4 regions of the Pseudarthrobacter sp. MOO13 genome follow, and region 3 is predicted to be linked to each of the others. Evidence: riboswitches for the same ligand, from Rfam matches in the RefSeq annotation. Region 3 holds a riboswitch; each other region holds the start of a gene.
What was found. Region 3 has a riboswitch for S-adenosylmethionine ahead of AC4EEO_RS06435 (aminotransferase class V-fold PLP-dependent enzyme). Riboswitches for the same ligand answer to the same signal wherever they lie in the genome.

Region 1 (2,924 bases), 2.2 Mb from region 3:
AGGCCCAGCTTCCACTGGATGCCCAGCATGCGGGTCGCGGCGTCCTGGTCACCGGCAGTGATGAAACCGGACTGGTCCATCTCGCCAATATTGGAGTACAGGCTGATGATGCGGCATTCCTCAACATCGTGCATGGGGTCCACGTAGGGCACCACGGTTCCGGGCTTCGCTTCCTGCAGGGAATCGCACAGCTCGTTGACAGCGGCAACGCTGGGCTCGTAACGGCGGCTCATGAGCTGTTCGTGGAATGTTTCGGGGGCCAGTGCGGTCATGAAGGGCTGGTTCTCCTGCGGGGATTGATGTTGCGTCCACCGCCGAAAATGGGCGCACGGTGGCGCAGCTCATCAACGGTGGTTAGTTGGGGTGGGCCGATTCCGGGTCGGCCTTTGCCAGTTTACCAAGCCCGGAGAAACGAAACGCCGGTCCAGCGCACCTCATTCATGGCGCAGTGGACCGGCGGTCATTCCCGGAAGGGGCGGATAACTACCAGAGGCGCCCGGTGGCGCGGCGGGCGCCCTCGCCAAGAGCCTCCAGCTTGGCGAATGCGATCTGCGGATGCACCCGGCCGCCCAGGCCGCAGTCGGTGGACGCGATGACGTTCTCGCGTCCCACCAGCTTGGCGAAGCGGACAATCCGGTCCGCCACCAGGTCCGGGTGCTCCACCACATTGGTGGCGTGGGAGACGACGCCGGGGATGATGACTTTGCCCTCAGGAAGGGTGGTGTCCTCCCAGACACGCCATTCGTGCTCGTGGCGGACATTGGCCGCCTCGAAGGAGTACGCGCCCGCGTTGACCTGCAGCACTGAGCCGATGATGTCGGCGAATGGGATGTCCGTAGTGTGCGGACCATGCCAGGAGCCCCAGCAAACGTGCAGCCGGACCTGTTCCTGCGGAAGGTCCCGCAAGGCCCAGTTGGTGGCCTCGACGCGCAGCTGGATGAACTTCAGGTAGTCCTCCAGGGACGGCTCCGGGTTGATCTGGTCCCAGCTCTCGGCCAGGGACGGATCGTCGAGCTGGACCGTCAGGCCGGCGTCGATGATGGCTTTGTATTCCTCGCGCATCGCATCGGCGCAGGCGTAGACGAGCTCCTCATCGTTCTTGTAGTACTCATTGGCGACGCGGGCGCAGGAACCGGGGGAGAGGGACGCCACGAATCCTTCGCTGAGGCCTGCCGCGGCGAGCCCGGTCTTCAGGTTCTTGATGTCCGAGGCCACCAGGTCATGGCCGGTATATGTCAGGGGCCCGGCGATCTTGGGTTGGGACACGCTCTTCCGGTGCGCCAAGATCCCGGAGGAGGGATCGCTGTACGCCTCATTGAACGCCTGCCGGTCCCGCCGGTCGGGGAAGGACGTCAGGACAACGTTTCCGGGGGACGACCGCCGGACTTCGGCTTCAGCCCACCGGTCCACGGTGGTCGGCTCCAGGCCGCCGAGCCGGGCGAAGGAGTAGTTCCACCAGGCCCCGTAGTCCACGGAGTTGGACATCGTATGCCCGTACTCGCCGTCGTTGGGGATATCGATGCCCAGGTCCTTCTGGCGCTGGACCACGCCCACAACGGAGTCTTCCAGGAGCTCCAGGAACGCCGGGGTGATCCCGTCGGATTCCTTTGCGGTGTTGGCTGCGATGAGTTCATCGGTGCGAGGCAGGGACCCGGCGTGGGTGGCGCGAATATGGTCGGTGTTGAGGGGCATGCTGGAATCTTCCTTCCATCGGTCCTGGCAGTAGCACCTTCGGCCGGCAGCTTTCCTGCCGGACCGTGGTTGCTGCGGCGTCATTGAGCCAGGTCTCTCAGCCGCTCCGGATGGTCCACTATTACCTAAATCCATGAACCGCCCGTGGGCAAATGCGGTTCAGAATACGGCGGATCAGTGTTGGGCGGTGGCGCTCCCCGGCAAGAGCCCAACCCGTTCCCAGGTTTTGTCCAGTCTATTGACAGCTTTCGTCAAGCTTGGTTGGCTGTCTGTCACGGGCCGTGATGGGGAACATGGCGGCTGAACGCACCCGATGCACTCGAAAGAGGTAACGCACTGTGACGAAATCTTTGAGGACCCTTGCCGTATCCGGCGCGCTGGCGCTGGCCGTCTTCGCCGGGTCCGCCCCGATGGCCCACGCAGTTGGCGAAGGCCCCAACTACGGCGGCAACGGCCAGATCACCACAAGCAAGCTGGCTACGTACAGTCAGATGGTCTCCTTCCTTAAGGACCAGGACGCCAAGCAACCGGCCATGGAGCTGGAAGTGATCGGCCAGACGGTCAAGGGCCGCGATATCCACCTGGTCAAATACATCTCTGACCCGGCCAAACCCACCATCCTCTACCTGACCCAGCAGCATGGCAACGAACAGCTCACCACCGAGGGCGCCATGGAGTTCATCAAGCACTTGGGCACCGGCAAGTCGTCCGGCATCCTGGACGGCGTCAATATCCTGATCGTGCCCATGCTCAATGCCGATGGCGCCATGGGGGACGTGAATTTTTCCTTGGACGACTACCTCGCCAAAGGCGACCGCCACCTGACGCGTTACAACGCGGAGGGCGTGGACCTGAACCGGGACCACGTGGCCAAGGTCCAGCCGGAGACCCAGGCCCTGCACAGCAACGTGATGCGCAAGTACCGCGTCGATTACATGATCGACCTGCACCACCAGGGCACCCGCGCTGAACGCGACGGCAAGCTGGTGTCCGGGTCAATCCTGTACCCCACCACCCCGAACGCCGATCCCGCCGTCGTCGAGAAATCCAAGCGGCTCGGCGCCGTGGTCTTCAACAACGTGGACTCCACCGGCTGGGGCCACCTGGGCAAGTACCAGGGCGGCAGTGCGGAGACCATCAGCCGCAACGGCATCTCCGTGGAATACGGAATTGCCACCCTGCTTTTCGAGATGCGCGGCATGTCCGACCATTACCTGGACGGCTACGCGCTG
Region 2 (2,924 bases), 1.3 Mb from region 3:
TCATGTCCGGCGCAAACCGGATCAACAGCCGGCCCTTGAACCCGGAGGCCAGGTCGCGGACCTTGCCGGCGAAGGCTTCCGCTTCGGAGGCGCCGATCTGGTCCAGCGGCACCGTGGGCTTCACGGTGAGCATGGCGTGGGCGCCCTTGGCCGAGGCCTGCTGCAGGAACCCCTCGATGTTGTTCCGGTCCGAGTCGCGGAACGGCAGGCCGATGTCGTGGCCAAACACGGCCGGGCTCGCACCCAGCCGGTCGGAGAATCCGGCGGCGGTATCCTCGCCCCATTCAAGGACGGCACCCAGCCACGGCTTGCCTTGGTCCGGTTCCGCGGAGGCCGCCTGCGCAGCACCGGCGGGCGCCAGCAGCGCCAGGAGCACGACGACGGCGGCGGCCAGGAACGCCCCGGGGGAACGGTGACGGGCACGACGACGGCCGGCCTGGTGGTGCGATGTTGCTGCTCGCATGCTGGCAAGACCCCCCGGTACTCCCACTGTGACGGCAGGGCGGCGCCCCCGGTAGAAACTTTATCGGCCCGGCCGCCCTGCCGCGTTCCCGTGACGCGGTGGTCGCGGGCTCTCAATTACAGAACATGACGACGGCGGCCGTGCGGCTTGGCGGCGCAGGTGTTACGTTTTTGGGGAGTAATGAGTACCGGTGTTAAGCCCTGACTGGCCGGTCGGCAACCCTCCTCTCGCGGCGGGGTGCCTCAGGTGAATACTTGGCATATCGACCGATTCGAGCTGCAAGCGTGAAAGAAGGAGATCCGTCGTGTCTGACGCACCCGCCCCTGACGAAAAATTGTCCTACCGCCTGATTACGGGCCCGGACGACCGCTCCTTCTGTGAGCGGATCTCGGCTGCGCTTGCGGACGGTTACGTCCTGCACGGCAGCCCGGCGGCCACTTTCAACGGCAGCAGCGTCATCGTGGCCCAGGCCGTTGTCCTCCCGGCCGCCATCGCGTCGGCTGACGCCGCGGTGGCCACGGCCGTTGACGACCTGGAAGGCGAGTTCGACGGCGAGGGCCACGCATGAGCTACGCGGGAGACCTGACGCCGCAGGAAGCGTGGGCCAAGCTGGAGCAGGGCGCCATCCTGGTGGACGTCCGCACCGAGGGCGAATGGGCCCACATTGGCATTCCGGATACCAAGGCAACGGACAACGATCCGCTCTTCATCCAGTGGACCTTCCCCGGCGGCATCCCCAACCCCGATTTCGTGAAGGACCTCAAGGAGCAGGCGCCTGAGGACCCGGGCGCTGAGCTCGTGTTCCTTTGCCGTTCGGGCCAGCGATCCATCGCCGCGGCCGTGGCGGCCACCCAGGCCGGCTTCACTTCCTACAACGTCCTGGAGGGCTTCGAGGGGGAACCTGACCGCTACGGCGAACGGACCGTCAACGGCTGGAAGAACCGCGGCCTGCCCACCAACCTCGGAAAGAACTAAGTGACTTTCAATCAAGATGCCCCCGGCTGGAGCCCCGACACCCAGGCTGTCCGCGGCGGGCTGGACCGCACCAACTTCCAGGAAACCTCAGAGGCCGTCTTCCTGAATTCCGGGTTCGTCTACGAATCCGCGGCCGCGGCCGAACGCGCCTTCACCGGCGAGGACGAGCGCTTTGTGTACTCGCGCTACGGCAACCCGTCCGTGGCCACCTTCCAGGAACGGCTCAGGCTGCTGGAAGGCACCGAGGCCTGCTTCGCGACGGCGTCGGGCATGTCCGCGGTGTTCACGGCCCTGGGCGCGCTGCTTGCAGCCGGTGACCGCGTGGTGGCCGCCCGCTCACTGTTCGGGTCATGCTTCGTGATCCTGAACGAGATCCTGCCGCGGTGGGGAGTGGAAACGGTCTTCGTCGATGGCCCGGACCTGGACCAGTGGCGCGAGGCCCTGTCCAAGCCCACCACCGCCGTCTTCTTCGAATCCCCGTCCAACCCGATGCAGGAAATCGTGGACATCGCCGCGGTGAGCGAACTGGCCCATGCCGCCGGCGCCACGGTAGTTGCGGACAATGTCTTCGCCACTCCCCTGCTGCAGCGCTGCGGGGACCTGGGCGCGGACGTCATCGTGTACTCCGGCACCAAGCACATCGACGGGCAGGGCCGGGTCCTGGGCGGTGCCATCCTGGGCACCAAGGAGTTCATCGACGGCCCGGTAAAGCAGCTGATGCGCCACACAGGTCCTGCGCTTTCGTCGTTCAACGCCTGGGTCCTGACCAAGGGCCTGGAAACCATGAGCCTGCGCGTCCGGCACTCCTCGGCCACCGCCCTGCGGCTCGCTGAGTGGCTCGAGGAGCAGCCTGCCGTGAGCTGGGTGAAGTACCCGCTGCTGACATCGCACCCGCAGTATGAGCTGGCGGCGAAGCAGATGAGTGCCGGCGGCACGGTCCTCACTCTTGAGCTGGCGCCCTCGGGCGGGCGCTCCGGCAAGGAGGCGGCCTTCGCCCTGTTGGACGGGCTGCGGATCATCGACATCTCCAACAACCTGGGCGATTCGAAGTCCCTGATCACCCACCCCGCCACCACCACGCACCGCGCCATGGGGCCGGAGGGGCGGGCCGCCATTGGCTTGAGCGACGGCGTGGTCCGGCTGTCCGTGGGGCTCGAGGACGCGGACGACCTCATCCGCGACCTGGAACAGGCGCTGAAACAGATCTAAGGCGTCAGGCCTGGCGGACCCGCAGCAGTTCCGGGGTGTCTTCCACGCCGGAAAGATCTAGGGCGCCGCGCATGGTGGCGTCTACGGCGTGCCGGACCACTGCACCGAAGCCCATATCTTCGGGAGGCGGTCCGGCCAGCGCCCTGTCGCGGGCCCGGCGCTGTTCGGCGGCCCCTGTCCCGCGGGCGATGATGTGCTCCACGCCCTGCCGGGCCATGGCCAGTTCGCCCTGTTCCTGGAGGACAGGCGCCAGGTAATCCACCAGGGAACGGGCTAC
Region 3 (2,924 bases):
CCACCCCGAACCACGCGTGGACTCCTTCAATTCCGACTGTTGATGCCCCTCGAATTTACCGCACCCCCTTTGGACATGTGCTGGGGGAGCAGGAGCGGGAGGTGCCCTAGTCGTCGATACAGGGGGCCGCACCGGCCGTGCCCGGGGTGTTGGGTGCCCAGTGCGGGTAGGTGCGGGAGTCGTTGGCGGGCACCCAACGGCCTGCGTCAACCACGTAGTCCCAGCCCAGCCCGTTGCTGCGCAGTGCGCGGATGCCGGCAAGAAGGCGTTCGGCATCCTCCAGCCGGGATCCGACGCCGAAGCTCGCCCGGAGTGATCCGTTGGGCAGGCCCAGGCGTTTCAGCAGTGGGTGGGCGCAGAAGCGTCCGTCCCGCAGGCCCACGCCGTGCTCCGCCGAGAGGTAGGCGGCCACCAGCCCGGCGTCGTAGCCTGCAACCGAGAAATTGACCACGCCGATGGTGTCCGTTTCCGGATTGGTGTCCTTGAAGATCTGGTGGACGGTGACGCCATCGATGCCCTGGAGGCCCTCCACCAGGAAGGAGCGGATGGCGGACTCGTGGGCGTGCCAGCGTTCCTGGTCCAGTTCCGCGATCACCTGGGTGGCGCGGGCCAGCGTGGCGGCTCCCAGGACGTTGGGCGATCCCCCCTCATGGCGGGCCGGGCCGGTGGCCCAGCTGACGCCGTCGAGCCTTGCTTCCTTGACGGCACCGCCCCCGGCCAGGTGCGGGACACCGGCGTCCAGCCAGTCAGCACGTCCCACCAGGACGCCTGCGCCGAACGGCGCGTAGAGCTTGTGCCCGGAGAACGCAAGGTAGTCGACGTCGTCCGTGCTGATGTCCACCCGGCGATGCGGCGCAAGCTGGGCGGCGTCCACCACGATCCGTGCGCCGTACTGGTGCGCCAGCGCGGCCAAGGCCCGGATGGGGAGGATCTCGCCGGTGACGTTGGAAGCGCCGGTGACGGCCAGCAGGCTGACCCCGCCCTGCTCAAGTTCGGTGCGGACTGCCTCCAAAGTGCCGCTGATGGTATCCGCGGCGACAATGCTGCGGTGCGGGACGCCCTGCCAGGGCAGGAGGTTGGCGTGGTGTTCGATGTCCAGGTAAAGGACATCTCCGGCGGGGCGGCCGTCCGCCAGCGGCAGGCAGCCGGCCAGCAGGTTCAGGGAGTCGGTGGTGTTGCGGGTGAAGATGACCGAATCGCCGGGGCGCCCTCCCACGAAGTCGCGGACAATGTTGCGTGCGTTTTCGTACACTGAGGTGCTGATCTGGGATGCGTAGCCGGCGCCCCGGTGGACACTCGCGTAGTACGGGAGGATCTCGTTCAGGTACGCGGACACCACTGACAGCGCCGGTGCGGAGGCGCCGTAGTCGAGGTTTGCGTAGCGGACGTGGCCGCCGGAGATCAGCGGCGCCTGGATCTCGGCGCCGGTGACCGCGGCGAGGGGCCGGCCGGCGACGGCCTGTCGCGGATCCGCCGCGGCGGCGTTGGCGGTGGCGGAAAGGGGGGAGACGGTGGCAGTTGTCACAGAGACCTCACTTGGATACAGGACTCCGGCACAGTGGAATCCGCGCTTGCCGTATCCGCTCCGGACCGGCCTGGTCGTCACCCGGGGCACCCCACCGCGAATGGAGGGTTGCCGGCCAGCAAACCGGGGTTTTGCGCTGGCACTCGTGACCTGGATAAAAGCGTAGAACATGGAATGGGCAGGACTAAAGCCGCGGCAATTGTTAAGGCTTTTGTTACGCCCTGCCGAAGAAACGGCCGCGGACGCCCCCTCAAGGAGGCGTCCGGCGTCGTATTGTTCGATTATTGTGCCGCTAGGGCGACTGCTGGAGCAGGTCGTCGAGGTCCGGGTTCAGCCGGTGCAGCACCTCTGAATGCAGGATCGAGTTCGTGGCCAGGGCATTGCCGCCGAACGGGCCATCCTCGCCTTCGAGGGACGTGAAGCGGCCGCCGGCCTCCACCACGATCGGTACCAGGGCAGCCATGTCGTACAGGTTCAGTTCGGGTTCGCAGGCGATATCCACCGAGCCTTCCGCCACCATGCAGTAGGACCAGAAGTCTCCGTACGCCCGGGTCCGCCACACGTCTTCCGTCAGGCCGAGGAAGTCGTCAAGGTTTCCGCGTTCCTTCCAGCCGCCCAGGCTGGAATAGGAGAGGGAGGCGTCGGCCAGGTTTGAGACGTTGGAAACCCGAAGCCGGGTGGCGGCGGCCAGGGACCTGCCCATGTACGCGCCCATGCCTTTGGCAGCCCACCAGCGCTTGCCCAGTGCCGGAGCGCTGACGACGCCCACCACCGGCTCGCCCTCGTCCACCAGGGCGATCAGCGTGGCCCAGACCGGGACGCCGCGGACGAAGTTCTTGGTCCCGTCGATGGGATCGATGATCCAGCGCCGCGAGCCGTGGCCGGTGCTGCCGAATTCCTCACCCAGAACGGCATCGCGGGGCCGGGAGCGGGAGAGTTGGCCTCGGATGGCCTCCTCGGCCGCCTTGTCGGCGTCGGTGACCGGCGTCAGGTCCGGCTTGGTCTCGACGTGGAGGTCCAGGGCCTTGAACCGGCTCATCGTCTGGTCGTCCACGGAGTCGGCCAGGACGTGGGCCAGGCGCAGGTCATCGTTGTAACTCGAAGCGGGTTGGATCATGGTTCCAAACTACCGTCTGCGGGCGTTTCTGCCGGGAGAACGCGTCAGTTGACGCTGCCAAGCTCCTTCGTTTCCTGTGCTTCCATCCTTGGATCGGCGCCGAGCAGCCGCCGCAGGGACGCCAGGCGGGCGGCGCCGGTAGGGCCGGCGTGTCCGCCGTCCACCCACTCGTCCAGCCCGCAGTTGACCGCCGTTGCCGTGTGCTTGCAGCCCCGCTCGCAGTTTTCGATGCCCGGGGAGAGATCCGGGAACGAGCGCAGGATCCTGTCCGGGTCCACGTGC
Region 4 (2,924 bases), 1.3 Mb from region 3:
TGCCGGCGGTCAGGCGTCGGCGCCGCCCTTGGCCGCGCGGAAACCGGCCTCCAGGTCGGCCAGGATGTCGTCGATGTGCTCCAAGCCAACCGACAAGCGGACCAGCCCCGGATTGACGCCGGCCACCACCTGCTGCTCGGGCGAGAGCTGGCTGTGGGTGGTCGACGCCGGGTGGATGACAAGCGAACGGACGTCGCCGATGTTGGCGACGTGCGAGTGCAGTTCCAGGGCGTCGACGAAGCGCTTGCCCGCCTCCGCGCCCCCGGCCAGGTTGAAAGCGACGACGGCGCCGGTCCCCTTGGGCCCGTACTTGCGGCCCCGTTCGTACCAGGGGCTGGACGGCAGCCCCGCGTAGGCGACCGATTCGACGTCGTCCCTTCCCTCCAGCCAGCGCGCCACCTCCGTGGCGTTGGAAACGTGCCGTTCCACCCGCAGGCTCAGCGTTTCCAGGCCCTGCGAAATCAGGAAGGCGTTGAAGGGCGAAACCGCCGAGCCAAGGTCGCGCAGCAACTGGACACGGGCTTTGAGGATGTAGGAAAGGTTGGCGCCCAGTGCGCCGCCCTCGCCAAGGTCCCGGGCGTAGACCAGCCCGTTGTAGGTGGGATCCGGGGTGTTGAAACCGGGGAACCGGCCGGGGTCCTTGCCGAAATCGAACTTGCCGGAGTCGACGATGACGCCGGCAATCGCCGAGCCATGACCGCCCAGGTACTTGGTGGCGGAGTGGATCACGATGTCCGCACCCCACTCCAGCGGCCGGATCAGGTAGGGCGTGGACAGGGTGTTGTCCACGATCAGGGGAACGCCGGCGTCGTGGGCCACCTGGGAGATGCCTTCGATGTCCAGGACGTCCTGGCGCGGGTTGGATACCACCTCGCCAAAGAACAGTTTGGTGTTGGGCTGAACGGCATTCCGCCACTGATCCAGGTTGTCCGGATCTTCCACGAAGGTGACCGCGATGCCGAACTTCTTCAGGGTGTGGGCGAACAGGTTGTAGGTGCCGCCGTACAGGCTGGGGCTGGCCACGATGTGGTCCCCGGCCTCGGCGATATTCAGGACGGCGAAGGTCTCCGCGGCCTGCCCCGAGCTCAGCAGCAAAGCGGCCAGGCCACCTTCGAGGCTGGCGATCCGCTGCTCCACCGCGTCCTGGGTGGGGTTGCCGATGCGGGTGTAGATCGGCGCCAGTTCGGCCAGCGCAAAACGGTTGGCTGCGCTCTCGGCGCTCGGGAACACGAAGGACGTGGTCTGGTAGATGGGAAGGGCGCGGGCCCCGGTGGCGCTGTCAGGCTCCTGGCCTGCATGGATCTGGCGGGTTTCGAAGGACCATCCGTTGGACATCTCAGTCTCCTATGACATGGGCCCGGCATGCTGGGAGCACCACGGGCCGCGCTTGCTTCCGGCAATTGCCGGACAGCCTGGTCCTCACCCGGGGCACCCCACCGCGGATGGAGGGTTGCCGGCCAGCGAGCCGGGGCTTAACGCTGGCACTCATGACCTGCGCCCAGTGTAGGAACATCACTCCGGCCGGGACAGCATTGTGACGAACATGGTCTTGCCGCTGTGTGCGGGCCGTGGGGGTCTCAGCCGACGGGCGGGGGACGGATCCGGGCGCGATGGCAGTCCGATGTGGAGGTTTTCCAAGGTTCCACAAATAATGCGAAGGATCGCCCGAGGTTTGGCCGCCAGCCGTCCTGGCCCGGATACCGTGGAAGCCGGACGACGTTATCCCGTCGCCCCCCAACCACGCACAAAGGAATTCGATTCCGTTGCCCCAGTCTTTGCGCCTGGCCCTTGCCGCCGCACTGTTGTCCGCCGTCGCCTTCTGCTCAAGCGGTACACCAGTGCAAGCCTCGGCGCCGCCAGCGGCAGCCACCGCGCCCGCCGCCGCTCCCTCGTCCGCTCCCGACAGCCCCAATGGCCGCTACCTGGTCCAGTTCCCGGCGGGAACTGACGTCCCAACGGCGGCGCGCGACCTTCGTTCCCAGGGGGTCGCCGTCGACCACACGTTCAGCAAGGCCCTGCACGGAGCGGCGATCAAAGCCACGGCGGCGCAAGCCGCCGCACTGCTGCGGTCCGGCAAGGCAACAGCCGTGGAACCCGATGCGGTATCGACGATTTCCGCCACGGAAAAACCCGCGCCCTGGGGTCTTGACCGGCTGGACCAGCAGGCGTTGCCACTGTCCGGCGCCTACACGTATGACGCTTCCGGCCTCGGTGTCCGCGCCTATGTGGTTGACACCGGAGTTCTCGCCTCGAACGTGGATTTCGGCGGACGGGTTGCCGCGGGATGGACGGCACTTTCCGACGGCGGCGGGACAAGTGACTGCAACGGACACGGCACCCACGTTTCGGGGATCATCGCCGGAACCGTCTACGGCGTGGCCAAATCCGCCACGATCGTGCCCGTGCGGACCTTGGCCTGCGACGGGTCCGGCTACTACTCGGACATCATCGCCGGACTCGACTGGATTGCCGGGGACCATGCCGCAGGAACTCCGGCCGTGGTGAACATGAGCCTTGGCGGACCGGTCAGCAGCCTCCTTGACACCGCAGTCCAGAATGTCGTCGACGATGGAATTTCCGTCGTCGTCGCGGCCGGGAATTCGGCCACGGATGCCTGCACGTCCTCGCCCGCCCGGGTCCCGTCCGCCTTGACGGTGGCCGCGAGCGACTCCTCGGACCACCAGGCCTCGTTCTCCAACTACGGCCAGTGCGTGGACCTTTACGCCCCGGGGGTGGCCGTTACCTCCACCTGGAACACGTCGTCGACGGCCACGGCATCGCTGAGCGGGACCTCCATGGCCTCACCGCACGTTGCCGGCACGGCAGCCCTCATCCTCTCCCGGCACCCGCTCTTCACGCCTGCGCAGGTCACGGACACCGTCCTGTCGACGGCTGTTCCGGGAACCATCGCCGGTGCCGGCGCC

Region 1: linked by a shared signal. The riboswitch ahead of AC4EEO_RS16225 (cobalamin-independent methionine synthase II family protein) and the one ahead of AC4EEO_RS06435 (aminotransferase class V-fold PLP-dependent enzyme) in region 3 are both predicted to bind S-adenosylmethionine.
Region 2: linked by a shared signal. The riboswitch ahead of AC4EEO_RS00435 (DUF1737 domain-containing protein) and the one ahead of AC4EEO_RS06435 (aminotransferase class V-fold PLP-dependent enzyme) in region 3 are both predicted to bind S-adenosylmethionine.
Region 4: linked by a shared signal. The riboswitch ahead of AC4EEO_RS12545 (bifunctional o-acetylhomoserine/o-acetylserine sulfhydrylase) and the one ahead of AC4EEO_RS06435 (aminotransferase class V-fold PLP-dependent enzyme) in region 3 are both predicted to bind S-adenosylmethionine.

The regions. Positions count from the first base shown of each region.
Region 1 covers NZ_CM177848.1:3,564,419-3,567,342, reverse strand. The annotation lists gene AC4EEO_RS16230 (uracil-DNA glycosylase family protein) at 1-272, opposite strand, end outside; gene AC4EEO_RS16225 (cobalamin-independent methionine synthase II family protein) at 484-1,692, opposite strand; SAM riboswitch class I at 1,705-1,809, opposite strand; gene AC4EEO_RS16220 (M14 family zinc carboxypeptidase) at 2,031-2,924, shown strand, end outside.
Region 2 covers NZ_CM177848.1:106,676-109,599, reverse strand. The annotation lists gene opgC (OpgC domain-containing protein) at 1-463, opposite strand, end outside; SAM riboswitch class IV at 640-754, shown strand; gene AC4EEO_RS00435 (DUF1737 domain-containing protein) at 768-1,031, shown strand; gene AC4EEO_RS00430 (rhodanese-like domain-containing protein) at 1,028-1,438, shown strand; gene AC4EEO_RS00425 (O-succinylhomoserine sulfhydrylase) at 1,439-2,647, shown strand; gene AC4EEO_RS00420 (glutamate--cysteine ligase 2) at 2,652-2,924, opposite strand, start outside.
Region 3 covers NZ_CM177848.1:1,373,104-1,376,027, forward strand. The annotation lists gene AC4EEO_RS06430 (class I SAM-dependent methyltransferase) at 1-14, opposite strand, end outside; gene AC4EEO_RS06435 (aminotransferase class V-fold PLP-dependent enzyme) at 107-1,525, opposite strand; SAM riboswitch class IV at 1,563-1,676, opposite strand; gene hisN (histidinol-phosphatase) at 1,818-2,642, opposite strand; gene rsgA (ribosome small subunit-dependent GTPase A) at 2,687-2,924, opposite strand, start outside.
Region 4 covers NZ_CM177848.1:2,713,666-2,716,589, forward strand. The annotation lists gene AC4EEO_RS12545 (bifunctional o-acetylhomoserine/o-acetylserine sulfhydrylase) at 10-1,335, opposite strand; SAM riboswitch class IV at 1,379-1,493, opposite strand; gene AC4EEO_RS12550 (S8 family serine peptidase) at 1,764-2,924, shown strand, end outside.